One region of the Halobacillus ihumii genome, then DNA from elsewhere that is predicted to be linked to it. Evidence: riboswitches for the same ligand, from Rfam matches in the RefSeq annotation. Region 1 holds a riboswitch; each other region holds the start of a gene.
The links. Region 1 has a riboswitch for cobalamin ahead of G6R08_RS09420 (ABC transporter substrate-binding protein). Riboswitches for the same ligand answer to the same signal wherever they lie in the genome.
Positions count from the first base shown of each region.

Region 2: another riboswitch for cobalamin. It lies ahead of G6R08_RS04870 (acyl-CoA thioesterase); the one in region 1 lies ahead of G6R08_RS09420 (ABC transporter substrate-binding protein).
Region 3: another riboswitch for cobalamin. It lies ahead of G6R08_RS00845 (DUF4430 domain-containing protein); the one in region 1 lies ahead of G6R08_RS09420 (ABC transporter substrate-binding protein).

Region 1 is NZ_CACVAO010000001.1:1,885,725-1,893,806, forward strand. It holds gene G6R08_RS09410 (adenosylcobinamide amidohydrolase) at 1-888, opposite strand, end outside; gene G6R08_RS09415 (FecCD family ABC transporter permease) at 885-1,910, opposite strand; gene G6R08_RS09420 (ABC transporter substrate-binding protein) at 1,903-2,883, opposite strand; cobalamin riboswitch at 3,034-3,216, opposite strand; gene G6R08_RS09425 (N-acetylmuramoyl-L-alanine amidase family protein) at 3,399-4,304, shown strand; gene G6R08_RS09430 (CynX/NimT family MFS transporter) at 4,763-5,995, opposite strand; gene G6R08_RS09435 (aldehyde dehydrogenase family protein) at 6,195-7,658, opposite strand; gene G6R08_RS09440 (hypothetical protein) at 7,822-8,082, shown strand, end outside.
Region 2 is NZ_CACVAO010000001.1:923,676-931,757, forward strand. It holds gene murQ (N-acetylmuramic acid 6-phosphate etherase) at 1-321, opposite strand, end outside; gene G6R08_RS04850 (BadF/BadG/BcrA/BcrD ATPase family protein) at 336-1,244, opposite strand; gene G6R08_RS04855 (MurR/RpiR family transcriptional regulator) at 1,496-2,347, shown strand; gene G6R08_RS04860 (chitobiase/beta-hexosaminidase C-terminal domain-containing protein) at 2,415-5,525, opposite strand; gene G6R08_RS04865 (DsbA family oxidoreductase) at 5,832-6,560, shown strand; gene G6R08_RS04870 (acyl-CoA thioesterase) at 6,624-7,097, opposite strand; cobalamin riboswitch at 7,285-7,471, opposite strand; gene G6R08_RS04875 (esterase/lipase family protein) at 7,677-8,082, shown strand, end outside.
Region 3 is NZ_CACVAO010000001.1:150,096-158,177, reverse strand. It holds gene ccsB (c-type cytochrome biogenesis protein CcsB) at 1-173, shown strand, start outside; gene G6R08_RS00855 (response regulator transcription factor) at 270-986, shown strand; gene G6R08_RS00850 (ATP-binding protein) at 986-2,767, shown strand; cobalamin riboswitch at 2,805-2,983, shown strand; gene G6R08_RS00845 (DUF4430 domain-containing protein) at 3,194-3,598, shown strand; gene G6R08_RS00840 (ECF transporter S component) at 3,602-4,111, shown strand; gene sigX (RNA polymerase sigma factor SigX) at 4,259-4,792, shown strand; gene G6R08_RS00830 (GerMN domain-containing protein) at 4,782-5,921, shown strand; gene G6R08_RS00825 (helix-turn-helix transcriptional regulator) at 6,235-6,690, shown strand; gene G6R08_RS00820 (ferredoxin) at 6,725-6,973, opposite strand; gene G6R08_RS00815 (YpbB family protein) at 7,110-8,082, shown strand, end outside.

The DNA.
Region 1 (8,082 bases):
CATGAGAGCAGAGGAAAAGGTTTTAAGCGGCTTGCATGTACTTACGATAACCTTTTCCTCCGTGGCTTTCACAAGTTCAGGTGTTATGGTAGTTCTTTTGTCATCTGAAGCATAACTTGGAAGCAAGTTCATTTGCGGGCTTGATACCGTCGGATTGGCGTGAACGGCAATGGAAGAATGATAGACTTGCTCAAGTAAAGACTTTTGAATGACTTCCTCTGGTTTACCTAGATGAATCACCTTTCCATGATCCATCAATAACAATCGATCACAATAAAGACCAGCAGTATTTAAATCGTGGAAAATGGAGACAACTGTCAACTGATCCGATAAAGACAGCTGTTTCATTTCATCCAACAGCTGCTTTTGATAACTAAAGTCAAGGTGGTTCGTGGGTTCATCTAACAGCAGAATATCCGGTTCCTGAGCCAGGGCTTGAGCCAAATAAGCACGCTGTTTTTCTCCTCCACTTAATTGATGGAGAGGAAGCGAACTCATTTCCGTTAGTCCCGTTTGTTCGAGCACATTCCGGACGACTTCCTTATCCCGTTCCGCAGGCTGTTTTAAGAAACCAGATTGATAAGCATAACGCCCCATCATCACGGTTTCAAAAACATTATAGGAAAAGAAGCTCTGTTGAATCTGGGGCAGGGTTGCTATTTTCCTGGCCAGCTGTTTACGGCCATAGTGTTCAAGTGGCTGCTGGTCAACCATCACTTCTCCTTTCCACAATGGAAGAATTCCACTCATCAATTTAAATAAGGTTGTTTTTCCACTTCCATTAGGACCAACCACGCCAAAAAACTCACCACGGTTGACTTGAAAGTCGACATCATTAACAATCGGCTGCGCGTCATATCCCCCTGTCATGTTCGTTACCTGAATCATACACTCGCCCCCTTTTTCCTCTGTTGATAAAGAATAAAAGCAAAAATTGGCGCTCCTATAAGAGAAGTAATCACCCCGATTGGCAGCTCAGCAGGGGCAATTATTGTTCGGGATATAAGGTCCGCCAGTATTAAGAAGGTCGCTCCATTAATCAAGGACAACGGAATAAGATGCCGATGGTCCGTACCGAAAAGCCGCCGGCAAATATGAGGGACGACTAGACCAACAAAACCAATGGTTCCAGATACCGCAACTGCTGCCCCCGTTAGGATCGAAGCAGCTAATAATATTAGTGTTTTCCTCTTTTCCGTAGGAACACCAAGCTGTCTGGCCCGTTCTTCCCCTAAGGACATAGCATTTAATTCCTGTCCCTGAGTCAACAGAAGCAACACCCCAACCGCAAAAAAGGGGAACAGTAACCCAACATGATTCCATCCCCGCATCGCAACACTTCCGAGGAGCCAGCCGACAATTTGCCGAAGTTCTTCTCCAGTCAAGGCAATCATGAGTGAAATAACCGAGCCAAGGAAAGAACCCATGACAATCCCTGTCAGTATCAACGTCTCAATAGAAAGCGTGCGATCAAGCATGCGTGCAAAAACAATAACAAAAAGCAGAGTAAGGACTGCCGTACTGATACTGACAATAGGAAGCGTAAAAGCTGAGAAAACCGGGAAAGAAAAGCCTACAAATAACACCAACACCGCCCCAACTGAGGCACCTGAAGATACACCTAGTGTATAAGGGTCCGCTAATGGATTTTGCAGCAGCCCTTGGAAGGATGCTCCAGCTATAGCTAGGGAGGCACCCACTAATCCAGCTAACACGACACGCGGAAGGCGAACATCTACAATAATACTGATGTTTATAGGGTCAATGGTTGATTGATAAGGACTAACCGCTTCTGCTATAGCCCCGATAATGACAGGGAGCGGAATAGGCACACTGCCAACGGCCACGCCGGCCAGCCAAGCGCCTATTAAAATCATAAAACTCCCTATATAAGCCAACGGTTTATTCATCACCGAACGTTTCCGGATAAACGGCTTCGGCTAACCGCTCTACACCCTCTATTAAACGTGGGCCCGCACGTGTAACAATGTCAGAATGAACATCAAATACCTGTTCATTTTTAATAGCCGGTACTTGTTCCCATCCTTCTCGACTGAGAACTTTTTCGACAGGGTTCTTTGTATAATAGCCATAGGTAGTAATGATGACGTCAGGCTGCAAACTAATAATGGCCTCTTCATTCATTTTCACCCAACCTTCTTGGCTGGCAGCAGCATTCTTCGCATTAATCGCCTCAAGCATTTGGTTCATGAATGTGCCCGTTCCAGTCGTATAAATTTCCGGTGCCGGGGATACTTCAACAAAAACACTTTTAGGGTCTTCGATCGTAGATGCTTTTTCCTTAATTTTCTTTAACTTATCCTTCATTCCAGCTACAATGCTGTTCGCTTTCTCCTGCTCATTTACTAATTTACCAATCGATTGAATCGTTTCGTATACGCCCTTAAAATCAGTTGCGTTCTTAACTACATAAACCGGAATCCCTGCATTGCGGATCTGCTTAATGGCTGCTTGTGAATTATGAGCATTGGACCCATGTGCAAGCACGAGGTCAGGCTTTAATGACAAGACTTTCTCCGTGTTAATTTGCATGCCGCCAATCTTGTCAATTTCATTCACCTGCTCGGGATAGTTGTCATGCTTTGACACGCCGACAACCTGTTCACCTGCACCGACGGCAAACGTTATTTCTGTGTTACTGGGAATCAATGAGACAATTCGTTCAGGGTCTTCCTCCAGTACGACCTCATTACCCGCTGAATCCTTTACCGTAAGAGGGTATGCACCTTGGGTTTCTTCTGTATTTGCAGCGTCTTCTTTCTGGCTTTCCTCTGATTGACCAGAGTTCTCATTGCTTGAACAGCCTGCCAGCAAACTGATCGTCATTAGAAGCATGAGTATGTAATTCAATAAACGTTTCAAATTAACCTCTCCCCTGTAATGAATCTATTTTTGAGCATAAAAAAAACACATCTCGCAATGAAGATGTGTACATTCAAGGATTTGCAATTCCACTGAATGGACATATAAGCAGAACTCCTTTTTTACTAAACACCTCCTATCCGCGTAGGTTATTGGTGAGAAAAACAGGTAGGTCTCCTGGCTTATGGTCATGGCTTTCTGCTCCTTCCCATGCTTATGACACAGTGGAATCGTGCAGATTGCTCGCAAGTACAGTGGCGGGACCGCGTTGGATTTGAACCAACTTCCCTTTTAAGTGATGAGTGACATCACGCCTGTTTTCTTCGCCTATTCAATTAACTACTATTCTACTAAAGATTATGAAAAAATGCTTGCATTTTAGAGTTTTTTGTCAAATATTCTCCTGGTAGCGTGTTACTGAATATATCATTTAAAACTTGTCCAAGATTAATAGTATGATCCACTACCTTTCATAGAATAAAAGTTGCACTATTAATAGCCAGGAGGAGTTATGTATGAATTTGAACATGCGTTCGATCAAGGTAATTCTATTGTTTGTCCTGACAGTTACATCTACGCTGGTGATCACCACGCCAGTAAAAGCTGCACAAACAGGCGAAGTTGACACCCAATTGTCCTTAAATGTTCGGGAAGCACCTAGTTTGAATGCTACGGTGATCGGAAGTCTTTTACCAGGGGAACAAGTTGAGTATATTGATCTTGAGAATGGCTGGGGGCAAATCACTTATCAAGGACGTCTAGGTTTTGTAAGCACCGATTTTCTGTCAGAAGGTGCTTGGGAGCGCGTTGAGGAAGAAAAACGAATCGAAGAGAAGCGTGTGAGAAAACCAGACGAGGCCAGGGAGGAAAAACCTTATCAATCTGAGAGACAGGAGATCGAACGCATTATTCTCGATCCTGGTCATGGAGGTAAAGATCCCGGAGCCATCGGAAATTCTCTTCAGGAAAAAGACGTTATTCTAGAAATCGCTAAGCTCGTTGAATTTACACTGCGTGCAAAAGGTTATGATGTTTTAATGACGCGAACAGATGATACCTTTGTTACCCTTGAAGATCGTGTAAAGATGGCCAATACCTGGGAAGGCGACCTTTTTGTCAGTATTCATGCCAACGGATACTATGACTCTAGCGCTAAAGGCATCGAAACCTTTTATAGTGCAGGGAGCTCAGATGCAAGAGATCTTGCAGATTTAGTCCAGGAACACGTTATCTCTGAAACTAATAACCTGAGTCGCGGGGTGTTTAAAGCGGATTATTATGTTTTGCGTCATACTGATATGCCAGCAATTCTTGTAGAAACGGGGTTTGTCTCGAATAAAAAAGACGCGGAATTGTTAAAAAGCGAAGATTACCGCGAGCAAGTGGCAAAAGGCATTGTCAAAGGCATAGAGAAGTATTAGTTTTTTAAGGTAATTGTTGTGCATGGTTTTTTTCTGATTCTTACTATCCTAGTAAGTGGATATATGATCCCCCATATAACATTAAAGGCAGGAACATAAGTAAAAGCAATGATGTCAAAAAACGAACGATAAAAAATGACTTAAAACGCAGATAATTAGCGTAGTTAAAATGCGAAGACTCCTGCGGGAACAGCACGACCCAAAGATCCCACAGGAAAGCGTCCTTTGCTTTCCGAGGAAGCTCGACTTTTTAGAGGATGTTCGGTTAAGTTCGGCACGTCGTGTGCCAACACCGAACGACCCCACGTCCTGTGGGGCCGCGGAAAGCGAAGTATTTTTACGAAGCGATGGTAGTAATCTTTCCAAGTGTACAACCCGAACTGATATTAATAGAATGATATGCTTTTTTAAGTTATGTCCGAGCCTAGCTTATAACGTGAGTGTTATGCTTCTGTCTATTACCGAAGAGGTTCTTTGCTCTGTTGAAAAACCGTCTGATTCCTTCCTGCTCCTAAACCAGCTGTTACCATTACAACTATAATGGCGATGAACAATAGTATTGGAACTGTCACCGATGCGGTAATATCCAGCAGTATACCGATTAATACCGGCCCCACAGCAGCAAGTGAATATCCAATCGATTGAGACATCCCAGACAGTGCAGCACTTTGCCGAGCATTAGCTGCCCGAAGCCCAAGCAAGGTAAGCGCCAGACTGATAGATGAAGCTTGGCCAATCCCGATCAGCATGACACTCAGAACCAATAAGGGAATGCCTTCTGCGAACAATACTCCTAACAAGCCTGTTGTATAAAGGCAGCCGATCATTCCAACAATTCCTCTTTGATTATTAAACCGGGAAGCCAGCACCGGAGTCAGGAAGGTCATCGGCAACCCCGTTAACTGCATGACAGATACCATCCACCCTGCTGTTGAGATACTAACCCCTCTGCCATTGAGGATTTCAGGCAGCCACGCAATCATAGAATAAAATAAAAACGATTGTAATCCCATAAAAATGGTAACTTGCCAGGCAATTTTCGAACGCCATATCGAACCGTTCTGCAGTGCAGGTGTCTTTACATCATCTGCTTTAGCCGGTTTTCGTAGTTGAGGCACCCAGATTATTGCAGCCGGAATAGCTAACACGACCCAGCATACGAGTGCTTTTTCCCATCCAAGCCCAAATCCTTCAGCTAAAGGAATACTAAGCCCTGTGCCAACCGCTGAAAAGACAGACATGCAAGTGGTATAAACGGCTGTTACCAGGCCCACCTTTTGAGGATATTTTTCCTTTACAATCCCGGGTAACAGTACATTGGATATGGCAATACCAATACCTATTAAAGCGGTTCCTGCAAATAAGGTGAATGTCATTGAAATAAACCGAATCAAAATCCCCGCTATTAAAGTCAGTAAACCTGCAAATACTACCCGTTCTAATCCAAAGCGTTGACCAAACTTTGGTGCAAGAAAAGAAAAGATCGCAAATGCTAACAAAGGCAGTGTTGTAATAAACCCTGCAGCAGCATTGGACAGGCCTATATCTGCCTTGATTGAACTGATGAGTGGTCCAACTGATGTAATGGCTGGACGTAAGTTAAAGGCAACAAAGATGATGCCAATAATGGATAATACTTTTTTCATATCTATACGTTTGTCTTGAAATCTCTCCTGTGAATTAGTTCTCATTCCGTACGACTCCTTATCCCGCTTAGCTCATTTAATCATCTAGCAGCTGAAAAGATATCTTTACAACATCCTTCTTTCTATATAACGTACCAAAGTACCTTCTTTCCTCCCTCCATATTTAATTCTCAGTCATATGAAATCATAGAAAAAGAACAAATACATCATTAAGGAATAATGCTGTACTTGTCCTTTTAATTTTTTAAAAAGGGAATTCTCTATATTCTTCTTGTACCGAAATCCATTTCAATTTAGTAAATTCCTCTATGACCCACGGATTCCCAAATCGTCCTAAGCCACTTTGTTTATTTCCGCCAAACGGAACATTCGCCGCATCGTTTACCGTTTGGTCATTGACATGTGTCATGCCACTATCAATCTTCAAGCCGTATGCTTCTCCTTTTTCTAAGTCAGATGTAAATATCGCAGAGGTCAGTCCATAAATCGTATCATTCGCTAATTCAATGGCATGATCATCAGAATCTGCCCTGATCAAGGAGACAACAGGTGAAAACAATTCTGTCTGTGCGATGTCATCCGTGTTTTTTACATCGATAAAAACATGCGGTGTGAGCAAATTTCCTTCCCTTTTTCCCTTCAAGGCAACATTCCCCCCATCTTTTTCAGCCTTTTCAATGATGTTCATTACCTCTTCTGCCTGCTTTTTATTGATTAGCGGCCCAATTACTGTATCAGGGTCAGTTTGATCGCCATAAGGTAGTCGGGAAGCACGTTCAACAAATTTTTCCGTAAATTGTTGATATAAATCTTTATGGACAATAATCCTATTAATACACATACATATTTGTCCCTGGTGCATAAATTTACCAAATATTGCTGCATCGACAGTCTTTTCAATATCAGCATCTCGTAATACGAGAAAAGGGTTATTCCCTCCAAGCTCCAATGCTACCCGTTTTAGGTTTTTACCAGCAATTTCCCCAATGTGTTTCCCAAAGCCTGTAGAGCCAGTAAATGCAACTAGTTGCACCACGGGGTTTTCCAGCATCTCGTCACCAATTTCATCCGGAGTTGTCAGAATAGACTGAAATACACCGTCTGGCAATCCAGCGTAATCGAACGCACGTGCTAGAATTGATCCACCAGTTAAACCTACTTGTAAATCTGCTTTATGGACAACTGTGTTTCCTAATGCAAGCGCAGGCGCGATCGATCGCATCGATAAATTCATCGGAAAATTAAATGGAGAGATAGATGAAATCACACCTAATGGCTGCCGGTAAATTTTATTTCTTTTCCCATCAATCGAAGCAGGAACCTCTTTTATATCGTCTATGCTATCTATATAATTGAACGTCTCTTTCAAAACATCAATCGTCAGGTTTAATTCCAATTCGACCTTTAGCAACGTACCACCTGTTTCTAGATTAGCAATACGAATAATTTCCTCACGATTGTTTTCCAAAAATTCGGCTGCTTTGCGAAGGACTTCCTTTCTGTTTTTAACAGAAGAATGTGCCCAATCTTTTTGTCTATCCTCAGCAATTTCATATGCCTGTTTCAGTTGTAGTAATGAAGCTAACTGCACCGTTGTGATCACGGACTCGTCGTATGGATTTAAAATGTCATAATTTTTCCCTGTGTCGCCATTTACCCATTGGCCATTGATAAAACTTTTATTGTACTCATCTTTAAAGTTTTCCATATTCAATATACACCCCTTCCAAACATTAATTTATTGTTTCACAACTACCAAATTCTATTTATAACCACCATCTAATTTCCAAAAAAAGTAATTCGAGTGAATATACTTGGGACCTTTAGAAATAATACATAGAAAGGATCTTTACTGTATTGGAGAGTTTTAAATGATGGTAAACGTTTTGTTGTATGCTTCTTTATTTCTACCATGGCTCACACTATTCTTTGCTTCCAAGGAAACCATTAGAAGGTATATGCCTGTTACAATCTTTACTGCATTTTTAATGACCATCATCTTTCAAATTGCCTACACCTATAAGTGGTGGACCATCCATGAATACATAGTACCCTGGGGTTATATGATTGACGTTAGTTTTGCCTATGGGATTTTTTCAGTCGGGACATTCTGGATTTTCAAGCTAACATCC
Region 2 (8,082 bases), 960 kb from region 1:
TGTAATGGCTGCCGGTCCACCAGCAATAAGGGCCTGAACATGCTCAGGGTCTGCACTGAATGTGGGAGGACATTCCGAGGCATCAAGAACACCGAGCCGCCCGCTGGTACCAGCCCCAACATAGATCAAACGCCCCCCTAACGACATCCGTTCAGTAATTTTGTCAATGGCGGTGGCAAGCTGAGGAAGAATCTTGCCAATTGCTTGCGGTACAGCATAATCTTCCTTGTTCATCAATTGCACGATTTCAAAACTGCTTGCTTGATCAATCGTCAACGTACTTGAGTTTCTTTGCTCTGTAGAAATTTCCTTTATATTCATAGAAAAATCCTCTCTTATTCAAAAATGCTATGTGAACTATTCGAGCTACAGCTTTTCTTTTTTTCAGCAAGCGAACAAACTCCCATATAAGCAGGCCGTTTAAGATGTCTCACCTCACGAAAAGGGCAGGTGATTTTCTTAGAAAAAGCAGAAAAAAACCGTTCACTGCCTAGCAACACATTCCCTGCCACCACGAGTACGGCTCCTTCATCAAGCTCCATCCTGCCGTAGAGCTGTTCGACCTGTCTGGCAAGTTCACTAGCACCTTCCTGAAGCAGCTGACAAGCCTCCCGATCTCCTTTTATCGCTAATTGATTAATAAATTTAGCAAGAGCAGCCACACTTGTTTTATCCTGGGAATAAAACCAACTTTTCACTTCATTTACCTCGTAAGCCTCCATATAGGACATCACTTTTTCGCAAAAAGGAGTATGATCCAGGCCCATTTCAAGGGCGTATAGTACTCGTTTAACAGCAGACCTGCCAAGAGTGTATCCCCCTCCTTCATCTCCTAATAAATGGCCCCATCCCCCTCTGATAAACAGCTTTTGGTTTTTTTTGCCTGCATGGATCGTGCCTGTTCCTGCAATCGTAAGAATCCCCTCTTGATTAGGCAAACCTGCTTCATAGGCGAGTTCCACATCACTAATAACATCTAATTTCGGATTATTCCGCCACGACTTCGGCAGCGTGATAGTGTGTTTCATCGTCTGATAGCCAGCCATACCGATGACGATATGTTGAATAGGCTGCTCGGATGCTTTCTTGCATGCATCCATCACAGTTTCAATATGCTCAAAAGCCTTTTGTTCATTTATCAATGGATTCCCATAACCTGACTCAAAGGTAAAAAGCACTTCTTCTTCATTATTGATCAGCGCGCCTTTCGTTGCTGTGCCACCTGCATCTATCCCAATAATCATGGATGTGTTCCTTTGCAAAGTTGAAGTCGTTTTTGTTTTATTAAAGTTATTTGTCCTCTTTTTTTCATGAAAAACGCCTCCTACAGTATATAGTTTCAAACAATACTATTTTTTATTGAAATTTAATTTCATTATAGCATATACTTATTCTATGATGTAAACGTTTTTATTTGCTAATATGTTTATAGATCTTCAGAATGATTAGCTACAGAAACGCATCCTTGGAATAGATTGTATGAGGAGGAATAACCATGGCCTACATATCCGGTGGACTCGCCATGTTGAGAAGTGTGGTAAGCAGCCTCCCCACTTCTGAACAAAAAATCGCCAACTACATTTTATCTACACCAGAAACCGTCGTAACAATGACCGTAAAACAATTAGCGGAACAAAGTAAGACAAGCTCTGCTGCGGTTATACGTTTATGTAAATCACTTGAATTAAAAGGATTTCAAGAACTAAAAATGAGAATTGCCGGGGATGTGCAGAAGCCATCCACCTCGGAATACAGGGATATAAACGAAGGGGAGTCTGTGCACCACATCATCGGTCAAATGACGCAGAATGGGATTGAAATTATAAAGCAAACAGAGGAAATGCTGCGACTTGAGGATGTTGAGGAAGCGGTGACCACCATTCATGAAGCGGGATCGATTCACCTGTTTGGAATTGGGGCGTCGGGTCTTGTGGCAGCAGATGGCCAGCAGAAATTCCTGCGTGCCGGTCGATATGCTTTTTGTTTACAGGATCCACACATGGCTTATACCACACTATCCAATGCGAAAGAAAAGGACGTAGCGATCGCCGTTTCTTTTTCAGGTGAGACGAATGAAGTGATTCAATTCTTACGGTTGGCCAAAAAAAATGGCATGAAAACAATCAGCATTACCAAATATGGCTCTTCAACAATATCCCAACTTGCTGATATCCCTCTCTACACATCCGCAACCCAAGAGGCGATGATCCGCAGTGCCGCAACAAGTTCCAGGCTCGCCCAGCTTCACGTAGTGGACATCTTATTTATGAGTTATGTGTCCAATTATTATGAAGAAGTCGTTGAATATCTGGACCGCTCCCGAGCAGCCATCGACGAACAAAAATAATGTGGAAAAAAACACCACCTCAGGTCATCCAGTTTCTGGATGACCTGAGGTGGTTAATTTAGGTAATTTACTTGTGAAAATCTGGGTGAGTGCCTTTTCCTTTCTTCACATGAATCTGGGCAACCATTGGGTCATGATCGCTGGCACGTCCACTTGCTTCAGAAAAGTCTGCATTGATGTGAACGGCATCGATTTTTGTTTCTTTTGCTAAATGATCGCTGACAAGAATGTGATCGAGTACTTGTGAGTTCCCCTGGTAAATATAAGAATAGCGATCTTCAGTCGGAAGTTGCTTAACCATATTGGATAGATCATCGCCTGCAAGTGTTTGCAATGGATTTGAGAACACAAAGTCATTCAAATCCCCGAGCACCACTACATTCTCCCGCTTCACTTCCTCATCGACCTCTTCAACAAAATTATTTACAACCTCAGCTTGCTCGATACGCTGCTCTTCACTTCCCAGCACAACAGGATGTTCCGCTCCAAACAACGCGCCGTCACCGCCTTTTGAATTAAAGTGATTGGCGATAACGATCACTTTTTCACCATTAAATTTGAATTCTGCAGCCAGCGGCTTACGAGAATCATTAAACGCGGCATTCAGTGGATCAATGCGGCCCGGGTTTAGCGTCAACCCGTTTTCGTTAACATCAACAGCTGTGACCGCGTCGCCCTTAGGCTTATCAGTCAGCGATACACGCTCAGGGTTATATAGAAACCCTACACGAATATTTCCACCAGGCTGCCCTCCGTCCATTTTATCAACTGGATTAATGTTAACGAACTTATAGCTTGGTCCGCCTGCAGTTTCAATGGCTTCAATCAATTCTTGATAACTCTTATTTGCAGCGACCGTTCCATCATCTGTCGGCCCGTTATTATCCTGAATTTCAGTCAGCCCGACAATATCAGGACTATTCAAATTCTTCACCAAAGCCTCGCCCAATCGAGCGGCCTTCTCCTGGTCACCCGCTGCGGAGAAATTCTCAACATTGTAACTTGCCACAGTCAGTTTCTGCTTCGAACTCTCAAGCTCCGTCACTTCCCGCTCTGTACCGCCATCCATCAACTCAGGAAAATCTCCGGACGGACGAATCTTGAAATTACTATAATCATAGCTGACCACACCCGTGATCATTTCCGTAAAGTAATCCCCAGTCACAGCATCAATTCCAAGCCCATCCACATCTATCAAAAGACGCTCAGGATTATAATCATTCGGTGAAATGAGCAGACCATCAGCACGGGTAAACCGCTGATCTTCACTAGTTTCCCCATACACAGCGAGCTCTTCATATTTTACTGGTGCCGCAACCGTAGCATCCTTAATCCCAATTAACATCCCTTCAAGACTTTCGTAAAAGTCCAAACCATCCTCTTTCGCATCGAACGACTCCATGCCATCATTTTCAATCACTTCCGTAGGCTGCTCTCGGTCCACGCCTAACACGATTGGATCCGGAAGTTTGGTTCCACCCTTTGTTACGCTTACTTCTGATGCACTAATTTGCGTTGTTAATAAATCCTCTGCATCAGAGTAACCTTCTTCCCGCCATTCAGTTACTTCACCAGCTACCTCTACATGGTCGCCCACCTCTGCTGTACCTGAACGGTCATACACATAAATCCCTTCAGATGTAGCCACTTTGTCATCAGGGTTAAGACTTTGCATGTAGAAACCATTTGATCCATCAAGTTTTGTTACCACGCCTTCTACATGCTCAACGACATTACCTTCGTATGGGGACGTATGACTCGCACCTTGAATGTCATGGATCTCAACATCATCCAGTGGCTTCAGCACCTCGTACTCAAAGGTTGAAACTGGACTTACTTCCCCTGTTTCTTTTACAACAACTGCCTTAATGGTTGTATCCTGCTCAATTGTAATTGGCTCAGTATACTTAGTACTGCTTGGCGTTGGTTCTGAACCATCTGTTGTATAATGGATAGTCGCATTTGATTGCGCGGTGTACAGTTCCACTGTTTCACCCTCTACTAGGGAACCTGACGCTGGATTCGCCTGCACAGCAAACACTTCGTTGACAATATCCCGTGCATTACGTGGAACAAGTCGATATTCATTAAAGCTGTAATTAACGACACCAGCAATTTGCTCATATGTTTTTCCAACTTCTAGAGCATTTTCATCGTTAGGTGTAATCGTAAATGTTCCTGCTGAATCCTGTACGGTGAAATCTCCGTAACTATTTTTGGATAGAACCTCTACCCCATTAACTTGAACAAATTCACCCTCAATTGTTTCACCTTCATTTTGGGAAAATTGTTGAGAAGTTACGTTCTGGGGAGAAGGGACGCCAACTTCTTCTGTGACGACTTCTACATTCGCTGACGAAGCAAGAATCTGCTGCATCCCATAATAATCAGAGAACTCGCCTGTGGCGGTCACTTCATCGCCTGCCTCAGCTGATAAACCGGGAGCACGAACGATAATGCCTCCTGTTTCATCCTGAATGTACAGATTTGTTTGACCACCAGTTTCAAAAGCAACTGTCGCAATTCCTTTTACCTTAACGGTTGCTCCTGGTTCGCTTGTCCGCGCATCCTTAATTGATTGCAGCTCTACTTCAGGAACATCCGGCATTTGATAGCTTCCTAGATACTCCGTCGTATCCTTGGCATAGCTATCCCATTCTCCTGCTGTTTCAAAAGGGTCATCTGTATTTTTGTTCCCAGCAGTAATTGACTCCTTACGAACAAGTGTGACGTCATCAGCATACGATTCTTCGCTGCCAATTTGACCGATAGAATCAACCACCATGCCGTCTTTCTTTAGGACAACGGGATCATTTCCATTAAAATTAATCGCAGAATTGTTAGTGGCATCCGCACTTGTTAAAATCTCTTGATTTGCCCGGCTATTAGCTGCCACGAAAACTTCACCGCTTGGAAGTGTACCAGACAATTCGAAAGTACCCGTCGGCTCCAGTGACCCGTTTGCATACATTTCGATCGTGTAGGCAGACAAATTTATTGAACTGCCCGTTCCGTTATAGATTTCTATCGCTTTATTATAACTGCTTCCCTCTATGTATTCTGAGAAAAATAGGTCATCTGCTGATTCCGCTGCATGACTTTGAGGAACCGCACTTGCAAATGGACTTAACGCTAATACAGCTGCCAGACCAGTAACAACCGTCTTTTTAATACTCATTTCATTCCTCCTAAATAAGTTATAAAAATCTATCAATCTTTCCCAAGTATAAAAGATAATCCGCCTACACATTGACCTTTTTTCTGTAAAAATTACAAATTGCGCCAAAAGACACAGCACAAGACGTCTGACCACTAGAACCATCCAGCCTATTTATATCCATTATCTGGATGACCTGAGGTGGAACTATATTCCAGCCAAAAATATTATCTGTTCTTTCTAGTGGCTTATCAATCAGATTAATGGCATTTCACTTAATTGCCCCGTAAAATAAATGTGTGAAAAATTAACTATGAGGTGATAAACATGAAAATAGAAATTTGGTCGGACTTTGTTTGTCCGTTTTGTTATATTGGAAAGCGTCGACTTGAAGAGGCTCTTTCACAAATAGCTGAAGGTGAACAGACAGAGATCGTCTATAAGAGCTTTGAACTTGACCCGCAAGCGGAGAAAAACACAGGAATGTCTAATGCCGAGAAATTAGCTGCCAAGTATGGGAAGAGCGTGGAAGAAGCCAAGCAGATGAATAAAAACATGGAACAGCAAGCGACCAGCGTAGGGTTGAAATACAATCTGGACACAACAGTTCCTACTAATACATTCGACGCCCACCGTGTAGCTAAATTTGCAGAGAGCAAGGGACTTGGTAAGGAAGCGACAGAACGGTTCTTCCAAGCTGTTCTCACCGATTCAGAAGATGTTGGTGATCACGATACACTAATCAAACTTGCACAAGACATAGGACTTGACCAGACTGATGTCAGTGATGTACTTTCAAGTGAACAATTTGGTGAGGTGGTTCGTGCGGAGGAAGCAGAAGCAAGGGAAATCGGCGTTCAAGGCGTACCTTTTTTCGTCGTTAACAGAAAGTATGCTATTTCTGGAGCTCAGCCTACCGAAGTTTTTGTACAAAGCTTACAGAAAGTAATGGAGGAAGAAAAGCAATCGCCTGCTTTTCAAAGCTTAACTGATGACAAACAGGGAGAAGCCTGCACAGATGAAAGCTGCGACGTCCCGCCGAAAAACGACAACTAATCCCAATTAATTCCACCTCAGGTCATCCAGATTCTGGATGACCTGAGGTGGAATTAATTGGGATTATCGTAAGCTGGCGCGGTTGCGGCGATACTCTTTTCTCGAGGGTGCTGTTTGATGTAACCTTATTTCTTCTTTTGTTTCAGGGATTACTTGTGGAACCGGTGTTGGTTTTCCTTCTGAATCTACAGCAACCATCGTTAAGAATGATTCAGTTGTCACCATCTTCTCCCCCTTTAATAAGTCATCAGCAAACACCTTTACATAAACTTCCATTGATGACCTTCCCGCTGACGTAACAAACGCTTCCAAGGTCAGCGCATCGCCTACCTTAGCCGAAGATAGGAAATCCACTGAGTCAATCGATGCCGTAACAACCACACAATTAGAGTGTTTCATAGCGGTTAAGGCTGCAATTTCATCGATATATGCAAGTACTTTCCCTCCAAAAATCGTATCCAGATGGTTGGTATCTGGAGGCAGAACCAAACGTGTTTGTGTCATTTTCGAAGCATTTACCGGTAAAGCATTTTCCATTTCCTTTCCTCCTTGCAGGTCTCTTACATAGCTGTTAAGCGTTTTTGCAAAAAAGCCAACTCACAAAAAACGCAATAAAAAAACACCTTCCTAAAGAAGATGTGACTTGATTATGAGCAGTTATAAGGGATCAGCAAGAAAAAATAGATACCTCATCACGTAACACCCTCCTATCTCCCGTAGGATTAACATGTTCTTCTTTATGGCAGGTCTCCTGGCTCAGAATCAACAGCCTTTTCTCCTTCCCATTTCGAGTCAGAAACAGTGAAATTCGCAAAATGCCTCCTCTATACAGTGGCGGGACCGCGTTGGAATTGCACCAATCTTCCCTTTTCAGCTTCAATCATGAAGCCACCATAAAGCCTATTAAATTTTGTTTGAGGATACTTGTCCTCCTCTTCACTATCGGCGAGAGCCAGCCAGTTGTCAATAAGAATGGATCAACCTTAAAATATTCACACTAAAACACCTGAGTTCACTGAACTATTTATTTTAACTTTTTGTTCTACAAAAAATTCAGACGTATATAATAAATTGCTGACTGTGACTTCATCGATTTTGTCAGAAAGGAGTGTACAAATGCTAAAAAAAGCAGGAATCTTTCTGCTAGTAGTTATTCTCCTATCACCATTACAAGTTTATGCAGGTTCATTTGGAAAAGGAGACCCCTCCGGAACGCCTGGGCAGTGGTACGTCGGTCTCACTCCCACTGATGTTGATTCTTCCAAGTCGCCTGTTGTGTTTGTTCATGGCTTAAATAGTTCCTCTCACACCTGGTGGAAAGAAAATGATATGTATCAAACGGCTTATAATCATGGCTTTGAAACGGCATTTGTAGATTTGTATCCTACTAAAAATATGTGGGACAACGGAAAGTTATTAGCTGAAAAACTAAAACAAATTTACGAGTACTTTGGCGAAGAATTGGTACTCGTAGCACATAGTAAAGGTGGCATCGATACACAGTCCGCCCTTGTACATTACC
Region 3 (8,082 bases), 1.7 Mb from region 1:
AGGTGTGGGCCTTGATTACTTTCTTTTTCTATGCCGCCTATTTACACCTCAGACTTTCAAGGGGATGGCAAGGTATGAAATCAGCCTGGCTTGCTGTTGGTGGTTTTGCCATCATTATGTTTAACTTGCTAGCGGTAAACTTAATCATCTCCGGGCTCCATTCGTACGCATAACTTAGAGTTGAGACAGGAAGGGTTTGTACACCCCTCCTGTCTTTTAATATAATAGGTAACAAATAGCCGTTTGATGAAATAAGGAGTGTAATAAATATGGATTATGAAGCAAAAATTTTAGTTGTAGATGATGAGGAACGTATTAGAAGGTTAATCCGTATGTACTTAGAACGAGAAGATTATATAGTTGATGAAGCCGAAGAAGGAAATGAAGCCTTAAGAAAAGCTTTGCAGGAAGATTATGATGTCATATTACTTGATCTTATGATGCCTGGAATGGACGGAATAGAGGTGTGTAAGGAACTGCGAGAGAAGAAGGCTACACCCGTTATTATGCTGACTGCTAAAGGGGAGGAGTCTAATCGCGTTCAAGGCTTTGAGGTAGGAACAGATGATTATATTGTGAAACCATTCAGCCCAAGAGAAGTAGTTTTACGGGTGAAAGCGATTCTAAGACGTGCTTCGTCCACTAAATTTCTCGAGACAGATACAGCTGCTCGAAATGTGCTGGTATTCCCGCATATGACCATTGATAATGATGCACATCGGGTTACAGCGGACAATAAAGAAGTATCATTGACACCTAAAGAGTATGAACTCTTGAACTACATGGCCCAGAAACCGGATAAGGTCTTTGATCGTGAACAATTGTTGAAAGAGGTATGGCAGTATGAATTTTTTGGTGACTTACGGACTGTCGACACTCACGTGAAACGCCTTCGCGAGAAATTGAGTAAAGTTTCTACAGATGCAGCTGGAATGATCGTAACAGTCTGGGGTGTAGGCTATAAATTTGAGGTAAGTGGCGAGTAATGTTCTGGCGCAGTGTAGTCGGGAAATTATGGTTTACGATTTTATTGCTCGTTTGTTTTGTTTTAGTCATACTCACTGTATTACTTCTTGAGTTCTTTGAAAATTACCATGTGGTGGATGCTGAACGCGAGCTATTACAAACCGCTTCAAAAGTATCGGAGGTCGTACAAGAGTATGATGATAAGAATTTAATTCAATCGATGGCTGAACTAATTAAGGATCCCTCCAGCCATGTTCTTGTAACCTACGATTCGACTGAATTTATTTCTTCTGATAGTAATTCAAACGATTTGCCTGCAGTAGGGTACGATTGGTTTATGAGTGATCCTGAACTATCCTCAGTCATTAAAGAGAATGAAGATGTGATGAAAGTGGCGGGATTTGCCAAGTCAGATTTGGAGATTATGGTCGTGGGTACCCCACTTTCAAATGGTGAAGGTGCAGTATTTGTCTACCAATCGCTTGATACCATTCAAAAGACGTCTGATCAAACAACTAAAATTGTTTTCCTTGGCGCAGGAATCGCTATAATCTTGACTACAATCTTCGCCTTTTTCTTATCAACAAGAATCACCGCTCCGTTAATTAAAATGCGAGAGGGCGCTTTGGAACTTGCAAGAGGGGAATTCAATACAAAGATTCCGATTTTAACACATGATGAAATCGGAGAACTGGCTATGGCTTTTAATCGTATGGGACGAGAACTTAAGTTTCACATTAATGCTGTTAATCAAGAAAAAGAACAATTGTCCGGTATTTTACGTTCCATGGCGGATGGAGTGCTTACGATTAATAGGCAGGGAGAAATTTTAGTCTCTAACCCGCCCGCTGATCAATTTTATCAGTCCTGGATATACGAAAATGACGGGAACGAACCTGCCCATGGAAAAAGGGAAGTGCCTCAGCCCATGCGAAAACTATTTGATGAGGTTATTGAGACTGAGCAGGAAGTGATGACTGAAATTACTGTGCAAGGACGAACGTGGGTAATGTTAATGACCCCTCTTTATGATCGTACTTATATAAGGGGAGCGGTAGCGGTACTGAGAGACATGACAGAGGAGCGGCGTTTGGATAAATTAAGAAAAGATTTTATTGCAAACGTCTCACATGAACTAAGAACTCCGATTTCAATGTTACAGGGATACAGTGAAGCAATTGTGGATGATGTAGCCGAAACGAAGGAAGATAAAAACGAGCTGGCTAAAATTATTCATGATGAATCACTCCGTATCAGCAGGCTAGTGAATGAATTACTGGATCTCGCTCGAATGGAAGCCGGTCATATGACTCTTTATAAGGATACAGTCGAAGTAATGCCGTTTCTTGAAAAAATTATTCGTAAATTTCAGGGATTGGCAAACGAAAGAGAGATCAACCTTCAGCTTTATTCAAATGACGCGCAAGGAACCATTCATATCGATGCAGATCGCATTGAGCAGGTATTAACGAATTTAATAGATAATGCGATTCGGCATACGAATGATTACGGATCGGTGGATGTAATAGCCGAACGAACATCTGATCAATGGATCGTGAAAGTCACAGATTCAGGATTGGGAATACCTGAAGAAGATCTCCCATTTGTATTTGAACGATTCTATAAAGCAGATAAGTCTAGAAAAAGGGAAAATAGTAAGAAAGGAACGGGTCTGGGACTCGCTATTGCCAAAAACATCATTGAGGCTCATAAAGGGTCGATTCATGTTCATAGTAGAGTGAATGAGGGAACAACTTTCACCTTTACTCTGCCGACAGAACTGGAACAAGAGGAGAAATAGCTTGAAAATACCCTGACCATGCTGTACGATAAAATAGAATTAAATGAGAAAATTAGGTACCCGATATGGTGTAATAGGGAATCTGGTGAAAAGCCAGTACTGTCCTCGCAACTGTAAGTGTTGACGAACAAGGGAAACCACTGCGAATAATCGTGGGAAGGCTCTTTAGTAGAATGATGCACGAGTCAGTAGACCTGCCTGATTTAATATATTGTTTCAAAGCTTCGGGGATTGAGCCTTTGAGATATCCGGTTTAATCTTATGTAGTGTTTTTACATAGCTTTACTGGTATGTCTTAAGCCTGCTCTTCTAATAAAGGAGCAGGCTTTTTTAGTATCATTTGGGTAGACCTGAGTAGTCAACCATCATCATCCCCGATTAGCATTGCAGCAATGTATTTATTAATAGAATGGGGGTTTTGTAATCATGAGAAAGATGTATGCACTAATCACAGCATTAATGGTGACCTTGTTCGTGCTCGCTGGCTGTCAAACTGAAGGTGGAGGAGAAGAGGCCAGCACCAGCCAAGAGGAGAAGCAGGAAGTAACACTTAACATCGAACTATCTAAGAACAAAGGGGAAAAAGTGCTCGCCAATGAAGAAGTAACAGTTGAAGAAGGCACTGTGTTAATGGAAGTGATGAAAAACAACTTTGAGGTGGCAGAGAAAGATGGGTTTATTACGGGACTTGAAGGAATTACTGCCAGCGAAGGAGAGCAAAAGGCCTGGATGTTTACCATAAACGGGGAAACTTCAATGGTTGGAGCAAATAAATACGAGGTAAAACAGGGCGACGAAATTGTCTTTGATTTTCAATCCTGGGAATCATGATTCATGAATACGTATAAATTAACGTTAATTGCAATGCTTGCTTCGATGGCAATTGCAGGACGTCTGGTGATGGCGAACATTCCAAATGTACAGCCTGTTACTGCCATTATTATCATTGCAGGCTTCTGGCTAGGGCCGCTGGCAGCAGTCATTATGGCTTTCTTAACAACATTTCTCTCTAATGTTTTTCTAGGGATGGGGTACTGGACTATATGGCAAATTCTATCCTGGTCTATAATCGGACTGGGAGCAGGTTTAATCGGCAAATACTGGGCGAACATTCCAGTATGGATGCTATCAATATATGGGTTTCTAAGCGGAATTGTCTATGGACTAATTATTTCTTTTACAATGAGAGTTGCAGGACAGCCGTTTTGGGCTTATTATTTAGCAGGATTGCCGATGGACTTAAATCATGCCGCAAGCAACGTAATTTTTATCCTTGTGCTCTCCCCGGTGTTAGGAACATTGTTTTCTCGTTATCAAAAGAAACATTCGCTTACAAGTGTATAAGGATATTTAAAGTTGAGCTGCGATTTTAGCAGCTCTTTTTTATATGAACATTTATGGTTTTCATTTTAAATGATCGGTATTATGATAGGTAGGTGTAACTTTTAATGGTACATAAACGACAATATGAATGAACGGGAGGTTCAAGGTGTGAAACCGTTCTTTGATGAATTTTACGATAAATATCATCGAGATTTATTTCAATTTATTTATTATATGGTAAAAAATCGATCAGCCGCTGAAGATTTAACCCAGGAGGTTTATATAAAAGTGCTTCAATCATATCAATCATTTGATGGCAGGAGCAGTGAAAAAACATGGTTATTTTCGATAGCTAGACATGTGACTATTGATTACTTCCGCAAGCAGGGACGTAAAAGAAAAAAGATTATGGACTTTTTTAACTGGGAAGAAAAAGGTGAATCAATAAAGGATGAGGAAGCCTTGCCGGACGAAGTGGCGGAACTGAATGACAGGATGAGAGAAGTTTACGAAGCATTAGATCAGTGTACGGTAGATCAAAAAAGTGTCATTATCTTAAGGTATATACAGGGGATGACGATACAAGAAACCGCAGCCATTTTGCAGTTTTCGGAGAGTAAGGTTAAAACTACTCAGCATAGAGGAATGCTTGCTTTAAAGAAACGATTAGGTGTAAAGGGGGGTAGTGAGCATGAAGCATAATGATAAACAAGATACACGTATAGAAAAAATGCTGCATGAGCTCCCGCAAATTGATGACACAAAAAGTAAAGATGATTATTATCGCCTGATCACCGCTGACTCTAACCAACAGTCTTCAAGGCGCCCAAGATGGCTGTTTCCTGGTATAGCTTCCGTCATTGCAGTGCTCATTCTGGCCGTAGTAGTGCCTTTTTCATATTATTCCATGAAGGAAGGGGCTGTCGATCATCCGCAATCTGCTGAGCATCAAAATTTGAAGCTGGAAAAGTCGGAAGGTTCCAGCAGCGGAAATGATCTTCCTTTAAAAACCAACCAGCAGTCCTCTGATCAAACTGTTCATGAGTTGAAAAGTATGGTGGTTGAAGAAATTTCCAGTAATATGAAGCCTTTGGCAGCTGTTGATCAGAGTGTTCAACATATCGTTCCTCTTACGGTTGTATCTGAAGAGAATGAACGTGAAGGAAGCAATATCAATACAGAACAGCTTGGATTATCAGAAAATATTCTTGAAAATATCACCATTTCAATTGATGAAAACGATGAAAAGGCTCAGGTGACGTTTCCTAATAACTTTTCGGTTAGCGGAAATGCGATGAGCACTTCAATTGTTAACAGTATAAAATGGTCAGTGGAGCCTTACAATGTTGAGAATATTTCCATTCAGACTGAGGACGGCTCACCGGTATCGCTGGGCAGTTATGGAAAAGTATCATCATTGTCGGTTATCGAAGAGGGTAGTTTCATTTTCAAAGTATTTAAGCCTTCTTCAAGTGACAGTTCCTTTTTCGTTCCCATATCGATCAAGAATGAGAGTACGATAAGCACCGCTTTAAAAGAGTTAAAGAAAGATGAGAAGGATCCAGAAGTGGATTCTCCGCTACCACCTGAGGTGACCATTCAATCTGCACATGAAGAAGGCAATGAACTCATCGTCGAACTTAATAATCCTAAGTCTGTTGATAAACAACAAATGCTGACAGCCATAGAATCCATTTTAATGACCGCTCAACATTTCGGTTATGATCGAGTTGAATTCGAAAACACGTCAATCGGCAAGTTAGGTCCATATGAATTGAGTAAAACGGTGGAAACACCGAAGGCGCTGAACCCAGTTCCTGCAGAGGAATAAGTAGAGGTTGGCACTTAAATGACCCGAACTGATTTTTCATTCGGGTTATTTTCTTATTCATCATCTGGATGAGGGGAAGGTGGTCGGGAAATAACTCGCTTTCCACCCCCATTCTTCTATTAAAAATACGGACCTTAATCAGATTCAACGACAGGCGATGGAGCAACATAGAAAGTGATTTATCAGTCTTTTTGTAAAAGAGTCATTATGAATTGACTCATGTAAATACTCATATCTCCTTCATGCGTATATCGATAGTATAATGTTGATGGGCATGATAAAATGATATACATACTAATGAGGAGACGGTGGTATGGATAGAGAACAATTGATACAGCAGGTATCGAAGAAAATCAAATTAATACGTGTTGAGTATAGGTATACTCAGGACCGTATGGCTGCGATCCTAGGAGTATCAAAGAAGACGCTCGTGCAAATTGAAAAGGAAAGAACATTGGCTAGTTGGACAACAGTTGTAGCGGTATGTGCCTTGTTTCTGGAAAGCGATGTCCTGAAAGGCTTGCTGGGAGATGCTCCACTCGAAATCATTGAAACCATTGCTCACAATCAGGTGGATCGTACTGAAAAGAGGATTATAAAGGGTAGAGTGTGGTGGACGACAAGCGAGGAGAGAAAACGATTTAAGCTTCAGCAAAATGTAATTAGTCAGCATTACCGAATTATTGATGAACTTGGAAACCGCTGGTACTCAAGTTTTGATAAAGAAGCAACGCTATTTAGATATAGTCAGCTTACTAAAAATGATTAAAAAAATCCCTTCTTTATTTAAAAGAAGGGAGGTTTTATTCAAACTTGAGAGGGTCGCCTTCAAAAGGCTCATCAGATATTTTAATGGAGTCTGTCGGACAGCCTTCAAATGCATCCTCCATATCTTCTTCGTAAACTTCAGGAACTTCTTCGTTTCCCATATTATCATCCAGCAAGGCGTAAGCTAACCCTTCATCGTCATAGTCAAAGATATCAGGGGCAGCGGCACCACATGCTCCACAAGCAATACATGTATCCTGGTCAACCATTGTAAACTTTGCCAAAAATTAACCTCCTTCAAATGTCACCTCGTGAAGTTATTTCTCAGAGGGGCAAAAGGTTTATCAAAAATTGCTACATAGCCATTGTAAGATGATGATTCGAACTTTTCAATAGATAAGCAGCAGAAGGAGGGTTCACTTGTTTCTATATATTCTTTTAACATGTATAAACCAAATGAAAAGGGAGCGTACAATTTCAGGGATTTTCCACTTATTAAAGGGAAAACGCTCAGCTCAAACTCTGCAGGACGCTCGTGTGTATGGTATTGATGATTTTTTTGGAATATGCCCGAACCTTTCCAAGCCAAAACTTGCGACAACTATCCAAATAGCTGTTGATAATGACTTAATTTTAATAGAAAATGAGCAGTTTGCCTCACTGACAAAAGACGGAGTTGACTACCTTGCCAACTATCAAGGACCGCGTCCAGACTATTTCTCGGGCATGGCAGATGCAGCAAATGTGCAAGTATTCGAAGGCCGGCTTCGATTACTGATTCAAACCGTGACAAATCTGTCAGTGAATAATCGGTCTTTTTTAGCTATTATTGAGCAGCCACCGATTCAACAATGGGTCAAACACCACTATAGTCGAATCAAGGAAGGTATGAAGGAAGTAGAAGAACAATTATATGAAGAATTAGCGAATTTGCTCAGTAAACGGACTGAAGTGGAAGCAGTCCTGTTTACAAGCAGGTTAACAGGGGGAAGGATTATAGGGGAAACGAGAGAACAACTTGCACGTGATCATAACCTATCGGAACAGGAAGTCGATATATTGCTATCACATGTATCCTATTACTTGTACGAACAATGCCGAATTAGCCCATCATGCTACCCGGCAATAGCAACTTGTCTGGAAGGATTGTCTTCTTCTAGTCTTATCACACGTTCTGCAAAAAGAACGTATCAGTTCCTGGAGAAGGGATTTACATTAGAGAGTATTGCAGCAATCCGAAAGTTAAAACTAAGTACTATACAAGATCATGTAATCGAAGCTGCACTAGTGGTTCCAGGTTTCTCGATCCGTCCATTTATCAATGAAGAGCATGAACAGGCTATATTGGCATCAGCCTCTCGTCTGCAAACAAGACGTTTGAAACGGATTTACG